DNA from 2 places in the Marinomonas dokdonensis genome. Region 1 is predicted to be linked to the other one. Evidence: predicted binding sites of a transcription regulator. Region 1 holds the regulator's gene; the other holds the start of a gene.
The links. The regulator PhoB, encoded in region 1, activates phosphate uptake and scavenging genes when phosphate is short. The targets are predictions, from matches to a motif close to TGTCATANNNNTGTCANA.
Positions count from the first base shown of each region.

Region 2: a site for PhoB is predicted at 1,535-1,552, ahead of ACUM5Y_RS06000 (PhoX family protein). Genes of this name have one in related genera too.

Region 1 covers NZ_JBRAND010000003.1:102,913-106,336, reverse strand. Annotated here, with positions in the region: gene ACUM5Y_RS08260 (response regulator) at 1-232, shown strand, start outside; gene phoR (phosphate regulon sensor histidine kinase PhoR) at 309-1,646, opposite strand; gene phoB (phosphate regulon transcriptional regulator PhoB) at 1,643-2,338, opposite strand; gene ubiA (4-hydroxybenzoate octaprenyltransferase) at 2,404-3,276, opposite strand; gene ACUM5Y_RS08240 (chorismate--pyruvate lyase family protein) at 3,269-3,424, opposite strand, start outside.
Region 2 covers NZ_JBRAND010000002.1:325,808-329,231, reverse strand. Annotated here, with positions in the region: gene ACUM5Y_RS06000 (PhoX family protein) at 1-1,410, opposite strand, end outside; gene ACUM5Y_RS05995 (hypothetical protein) at 1,642-1,917, shown strand; gene rpsA (30S ribosomal protein S1) at 2,063-3,424, opposite strand, start outside.

The DNA.
Region 1 (3,424 bases):
ACAAGAGGGCACTCTTTTGATAAAGAGTGATGATGTGATCCCTGCCGTATTAGGCCAAGCTGTGCTGGATTTAGAATACCAAGGGCAGATTAATCGCCTAAATTATTATGTTCAGTCTGTGGCGACCACAGAGAAAAAGCACGACTCGACTTTCTTAACCGTCACCCTAGTATTGATTGACCAAGATGACGAAAAAGAAGCGTTTATGAAAAGCTTATTTGAAAGTTTGTAAGCAGAAAATTTGTCGCTAGCTTGCCAGCGATGTAGCAGGGAATAAGTAAGGGCGCTCCATGGAGCGCCCTTATTGTTTAATCAGAGCTCTTAAGCGCTTCTGTATCGCTTTCAAGAGCAAAGGCGTCTGTTCGGATGCGGCTGGCGGGGAAATGGCAGGAGAAGGTGCTGCCGAAGCCTGGCTGGCTACGAATTTGTAGCTTGGCATCGTGGTGTAAAATAACGTGCTTTACAATGGCTAAGCCCAAGCCTGTGCCGCCAGTTTTGGAGCCTCGGCCTTTATCCACACGGAAAAAGCGTTCCGTAAGGCGAGGGATATAACGCGGCTCAATACCCAAACCGGTATCCTGTACCGAAAAGACACCACTAAATTCGTTTGCTTCCCACATTACGGTAATTTCACCACCGTCTGGTGAGTATTTAATTGCATTTACGACCAAGTTCGAGAAGGCACTGTATAGCTCTTTAAAGGAGCCATACAAGCGCGCATCTTCAGGAATATCAAAAGTGAGTTGATGTTGGTCGGTGAGAATCGGCGAAGCCATTTTCTGGATGGCCTGAATCAAATCACTTACTTTAAGCCATTGGTCTACTTCGCGTTTATCATTGCTTTCTAGACGCGAGAGCAGCAGTAGATCTTCTATCAGGTGTTCCATGCGTTCAGATTGATCAGACATATTCACTATGCCTTTTTGCATACTGGCAGGCAAACTGTCTTTAAACATGGAAAGGGTTTCAAGATAGCCTTTAATCACCGTGAGGGGCGTTTTTAACTCGTGAGAAGCGTTGGCCACAAAGTCTTTACGCATTTGTTCTAACAGGTGCAGGCGAGTCACATCACGGATAAAAATCAGGTGATCATTTTTATCATAAAGGGTGGTTTGTATTTCTAAATAAACACCGCTTTTTGCTGGCGATTTAATTACCAGAGGTTCGCCAAAACGCTTTTGGCTAAAGTAACGGAAGAAATCTGGGTTACGTACTATGTTGGTGATGGCTTGGCCGCGATCGACAGGACGCATCAGGCCTAGAAAGTGTGCCGCGGAATTGTTCCACCATTCCAAGTTGCCTTGGTTGTCCGCCATAATAACGCCTTCTTTTAAGGCGGCGGTAGAGCTTTCAATTCGAGTTAAGGCTTGGCGCATACGGCGTTTCGATTTACGTTGCTTTTTCTGCAAGCGATAAACCGAATCAAATACTTCACCCCAGATACCGCTGGTTTCTGGTGGGGCTTTGCGACCAGAGTGGCGCAGCCAATGGTGGAAGGTATAAAGCTGATAAAACTGCCAATATAGGGTGCCGAGAACATACAGCAAAACCACCGCCAACAAATGACCTAAAACTAGGCCAATAGTAATACAGGCGGCGAGGCCAATGAGCCAACGCAGTATGGTGTTACGCCAGATGGTTTTCATGCCGTCCTTTTAGCTGAAAAACGATAACCTGTGCCGCGTACGGTTTGGATCAGGGTGTCATGGGTGTTGCCAATGGCTTTACGTAAACGACGAATATGAACATCGACGGTGCGCTCTTCGACGTAAACATTGCCACCCCACACTTGATCAAGCAGCTGTGCGCGAGAATAAGCTCGTTCTTGGTGAGTCATTAAAAATTTGAGTAAGCGGTACTCGGTTGGCCCCATTTCTAATGGACGGCTACCAATGGTAACGCGCTGACTGATTGGGTCGAGTACTAAACCTTCTACTTCGATCGGCTCATCGACGCCTTGAGGTGTCGCACGGCGCAATACCGCTTTTAAGCGTGCCACCAGTTCACGGGGCGAGAAAGGTTTGGTGATGTAATCGTCCGCACCAACTTCTAATCCTTGAATCTTATTATCTTCTTCGCTTTTTGCGGTCAGCATAATAACGGGGATTTCCGCCGTGGTTGTGTCTTTTTTCAGGCGTCGAGTTAGCTCTATGCCACTGCCGCCAGGCATCATCCAATCGACAAGAATTAGGTCAGGTCGATGGTCAACAATAATTTCATGGGCTTGTTGGCTGTTTTCTGCTTCCAAATACTCGTAGCCGGCCATCTCTAGGGCAACGGCAATCATTTCACGTATGGAAGACTCATCATCAATTATTAATACTTTTTTACCGGTCACAGGATCTATCCTCATCTCAGGAACGGTTTATTAAAACGACCAAATGTGACAATTAGGTTAAAATGTCACATCGTTGCCATATATTCAACAAAATAGCTGCCGATAATGCCTAGGAATAGAGTGTAGCCAACGCGGTTATTGTCTAGGAAGGATTTAAAGCAGGCTTGGCGATCGCGGGTTTTGGATTGCTGAAACTGCTGATAGAAAAGCCAGAGGCAGACCAATAGCGCGACAAAATAAGGCCAATGTTGGGCAGACAAGATACCCACCCAAAACATCAGTGACAGCATCAGGCCTTGCAAACACACAATGACCAATAAATCGTATTGGGCGAAGAGAATGGCGGTTGATTTGATGCCAATTTTTAAATCGTCAGGCCGGTCTGTGATGGCATAGTAGGTGTCGTAAGCTATGGTCCAGAAGCAATTTGCCACAAATAGCATCCACAGTTGTGGGTCCGCAAGATTACCGCCTTGGGCGCTGTAAGCCATTGGAATGGCCCATGAAAATGCCAGCCCTAAGAAGAGTTGCGGTAAATGGGTATAGCGTTTCATGAAAGGGTAAAGTGCGGCTAAGCCTAGACCAACCACAGACAATAAGATGGTTTGTAAATCGGTAAAGAGCACCAATACAAAGCTGAGTAAAGCAAGGCCTGCGAATAAGGCTAAGGCTTCTTTCTCGCTCACCCGGCCCGAGGGCAAAGGACGATTCTTGGTGCGGTCAACATGACCATCGACTTTGCGATCTGCATAATCATTTATTACGCAACCAGCAGAGCGCATGCTAAAAACACCCAATATAAAAATCACGATTAAGGATAAATCGGGGAGGCCGTCTGCAGCGAGCCATAATGCCCATAATGTTGGCCACATCAGTAAAAATGAACCAATGGGACGGTTAAAGCGAGTCAATTCTGCGTAGGCGATGATCTTATTCATAAGTTTTAAATGGCTGCGCTAGATGAGTGATGGTGTCGAAAAATACTTCGTTAACCAGTATACCTTGACCATGCTGCAGAAAAACAGATCGACGTGCCCATAAGGCTTTGTTTTGATTAGGAAATAGATTCTTTGGAAGCTTTGCCAC
Region 2 (3,424 bases), on a different contig from region 1:
TGGGCCCTGTGGCGGTGTTTCATCACCACCCGCATTAGGTTTAACACCACGGTTTTTATTGTTTGTTAGAGCACAGTAGACTTCCACTTTAGCTGGGTTAGAAGCAACCCACTCTGGGCGATCCATGGTGGTCGCACCTACTTTAGAAGCCGCTAAACGAGTATAAATGGCAATTTCAGCTTCGGTCATACCAGTAGATTCTGGCGTCAGTGCGATCCACATACCTGTGTTGTTATCGAAGAATTTCGCCACATAAAGCGTACCTTCTTCCAACAATTCACTGTTATCCCCACCCACAACAAACTTGTGTTTAGAAACAAAACGGTACAAGAACTCACCACGCTCATCATCACCAAGGTAAACAACCACATGACCATTTGCCGCTACTTCTACTTCTGCATTCTCATGCTTAAAACGACCCAATGCGGTACGCTTTTTCGGGCGCGCAGCAGGGTTTAATGGGTCAATCTCAACAATGTAACCAAAGCGGTTTGGCTCTTGTGGATCTTTAGAAATATCAAAACGCGCATCTGCCATTGCCCATTTGTATCCCCAATCCTTATGACTGATACCGTAACGCTTCATTTGTGGTGTTAGCGGCGCATTGTCATTCGTTGAAGAGAAGTAACCATTAAAGTTCTCTTCACAGGTTAGGTAAGTGCCCCAAGGTGTCTGACCATTTCCACAGTTGTTCCAAGTACCTTTCGCAAGCACACCTTTAGGGTCTGCTTTGGTCTTCATCAAATCATGACCACGAGCAGGACCTGTAATGTCCATTTCGGTATCTGCTGTAATACGACGGTTGTATTCAGAGTCTTTTACAATCGCCCACTTGCCATTTGCACGAGCAATCTCTACGACACTCACACCATGGGCTGCTTTACTTTTACGAATATCATCCGCAGAAGTAGGCACGCCGTCAGTGCGGTTAGCATGTAGGGTTTTAAGGTTAGTGTATTCATTGTTTACACATAGAATCTGACGACCGTGGTGCGAAAATAACGCCATACCATCACAATGGTCACCGAAAGCCATTTCTTGAGAAGCACCCGTACCACCAGTTGCTGAATCAAAAGCTGGTGCATTCGAAAACATTGGCTCGCCCCAAGAAGCCAAGATATCCCACTTGTAACCAGCAGGAACGGTTACTGTGTCTTCTGCATTGGCTTTGACCATATCAAATGCCAAACGAGACATCTTCATCTCTTCACCCGCCAACGCTTTACTGGCAGCAAGTGTTGTAGAGCCCATTACAAAAGCGGAAGCCCCCACAGCAGCACCACCTGACAAAAAGCCACGGCGAGAAACCATACGATTAGCGGTTTCTTCAAATTCCACCATCTCTGGCGCGGGTCTTACTAATTCATCGTGCTCATCAAAACCAAGCACTTGATCCTGCTTAACTGGCATCGCAATATCCTCAAGTCTTAAATTGTCATCAATAAACATTGGCTTACCTTTCCACAAGCGCACCAATGATGTTTTTAAAGTAGGGTTATTAAGCCAAGCTTTCATTACATTTAGATGATGGCGTTAAGACAATTTCATGACGCTATTAAGACAGCTAAGACACTGGTAATCTCGCTGTAAAGCTCCTAACCTATTAGTGCTCTTAACCATTTTTGACTGGCCAGTATTATTATGAACAAAAAACAATTTTTGGACACTTATCGCAAAGTCAGCCGCTTAAGCACCCCCAGCAAAACTGAAAACAAGCCAGAACAAAAAGAAACCTACAGCAGCCAAAAGCCTCTTTATCGCTCACCTGAAGACGAACGGCTCATCAAAGATTTGCACTTTGCGAAATTTCAGAAAAATCTGGAAAACCTTCATAAAAATGAAGAACTTAAACTGTTAATAGAAAAAACTGAATGGGATGAAAACGACATTCAAAGTCTATTAAAGTCGTTAAGATAGAACATACACCAAGCCTATACCCATGGTTATCCACATGTTATATGTATAGTTTTTCTGTCAATCGTTTGAGATCACTTGATATAAAAAAAAGACAAAAAAAAGCGGGCCAAGGCCCGCTTTTTACAACACATTTAAAAACCTAAACTTAGTTTTGGTTTTCTAGCTGAGCTTTGATCAAATCACCGATAGTGGTAGGACCGTTCGCTTCAGTTTGCTGTTTCTCAGAGTGAGACTTCATCGCAGCTTTTTCTTCAGTTGCATCTTTCTGCTTGATAGAAAGAGCGATTGTGCGTGCTTTACGATCAACATTGATGATCGCAGCTTCAACACTGTCACCTTCTTTCAATACAGCACTTGCATCTTCAGTACGCTCGCGGCTGATTTCAGATACTTTCAATGTCGCTTCAACGCCTTCAGCAAGAACAACAACCGCTGCTTTTGCATCAACAGAAGAAACAGTACCAGTAACAACAGCACCTTTATCATTCTCAGCAACGTAAGCTAGGAATGGATCTTCCTCAAGCTGTTTAACGCCAAGAGAGATACGCTCACGTTCAGCATCGATAGACAATACAACTGTTTCAAGCATATCGCCTTTCTTGTATTGACGTACTGCTTCTTCGCCTGCTTCGTCCCAAGATAGGTCAGATAGGTGAACAAGACCGTCGATACCGCCGTCAAGACCGATGAACACACCAAAGTCAGTGATAGACTTGATTGCGCCAGAGATCTTGTCGCCTTTGTTGAAAGAAGTAGCAAACTCTTCCCATGGGTTCATAGTACATTGCTTGATACCCAAAGAAATACGACGACGCTCTTCATCGATGTCTAGGATCATAACTTCAACTTCATCACCGATCTGAACAACTTTAGATGGGTGGATGTTTTTGTTAGTCCAATCCATTTCAGATACGTGTACTAGACCTTCTACGCCTTCTTCAAGCTCTGCGAAGCAACCGTAATCAGTCAAGTTAGTAACTTTAGCCGTTACTTTAGTACCTTCTGGGTAACGAGCTTTAATAGCTACCCATGGATCTTCACCCAATTGCTTAAGACCTAGAGACACACGGTTACGCTCGCGGTCAAACTTAAGTACTTTAACGTCGATTTCATCGCCAACAGCAATGATTTCGCTTGGGTGCTTGATGCGTTTCCAAGCCATGTCAGTGATGTGTAGAAGACCATCAACACCACCAAGATCAACGAACGCACCGTAATCAGTAAGGTTCTTAACGATACCTTTAACTTCTTGACCCTCTTCAAGAGAAGCAAGTAGTGTTTCACGTTCAGCGCTGTTAGTCGCTTCCATAACGGCACGACGAGATACAACAACGTTGTTACGTTTTTGATCAAGCTTGATAAGTTTGAACTCTAGATCCACACCTTCTAGGTGAGAAGTGTCGCGGATTGGGCGAACATCTACCAAAGAACCAGGCAAGAAAGCACGGATATTTGCGATATCAACTGTGAAACCACCTTTCACTTTACCGTTGATAACACCGTGAAC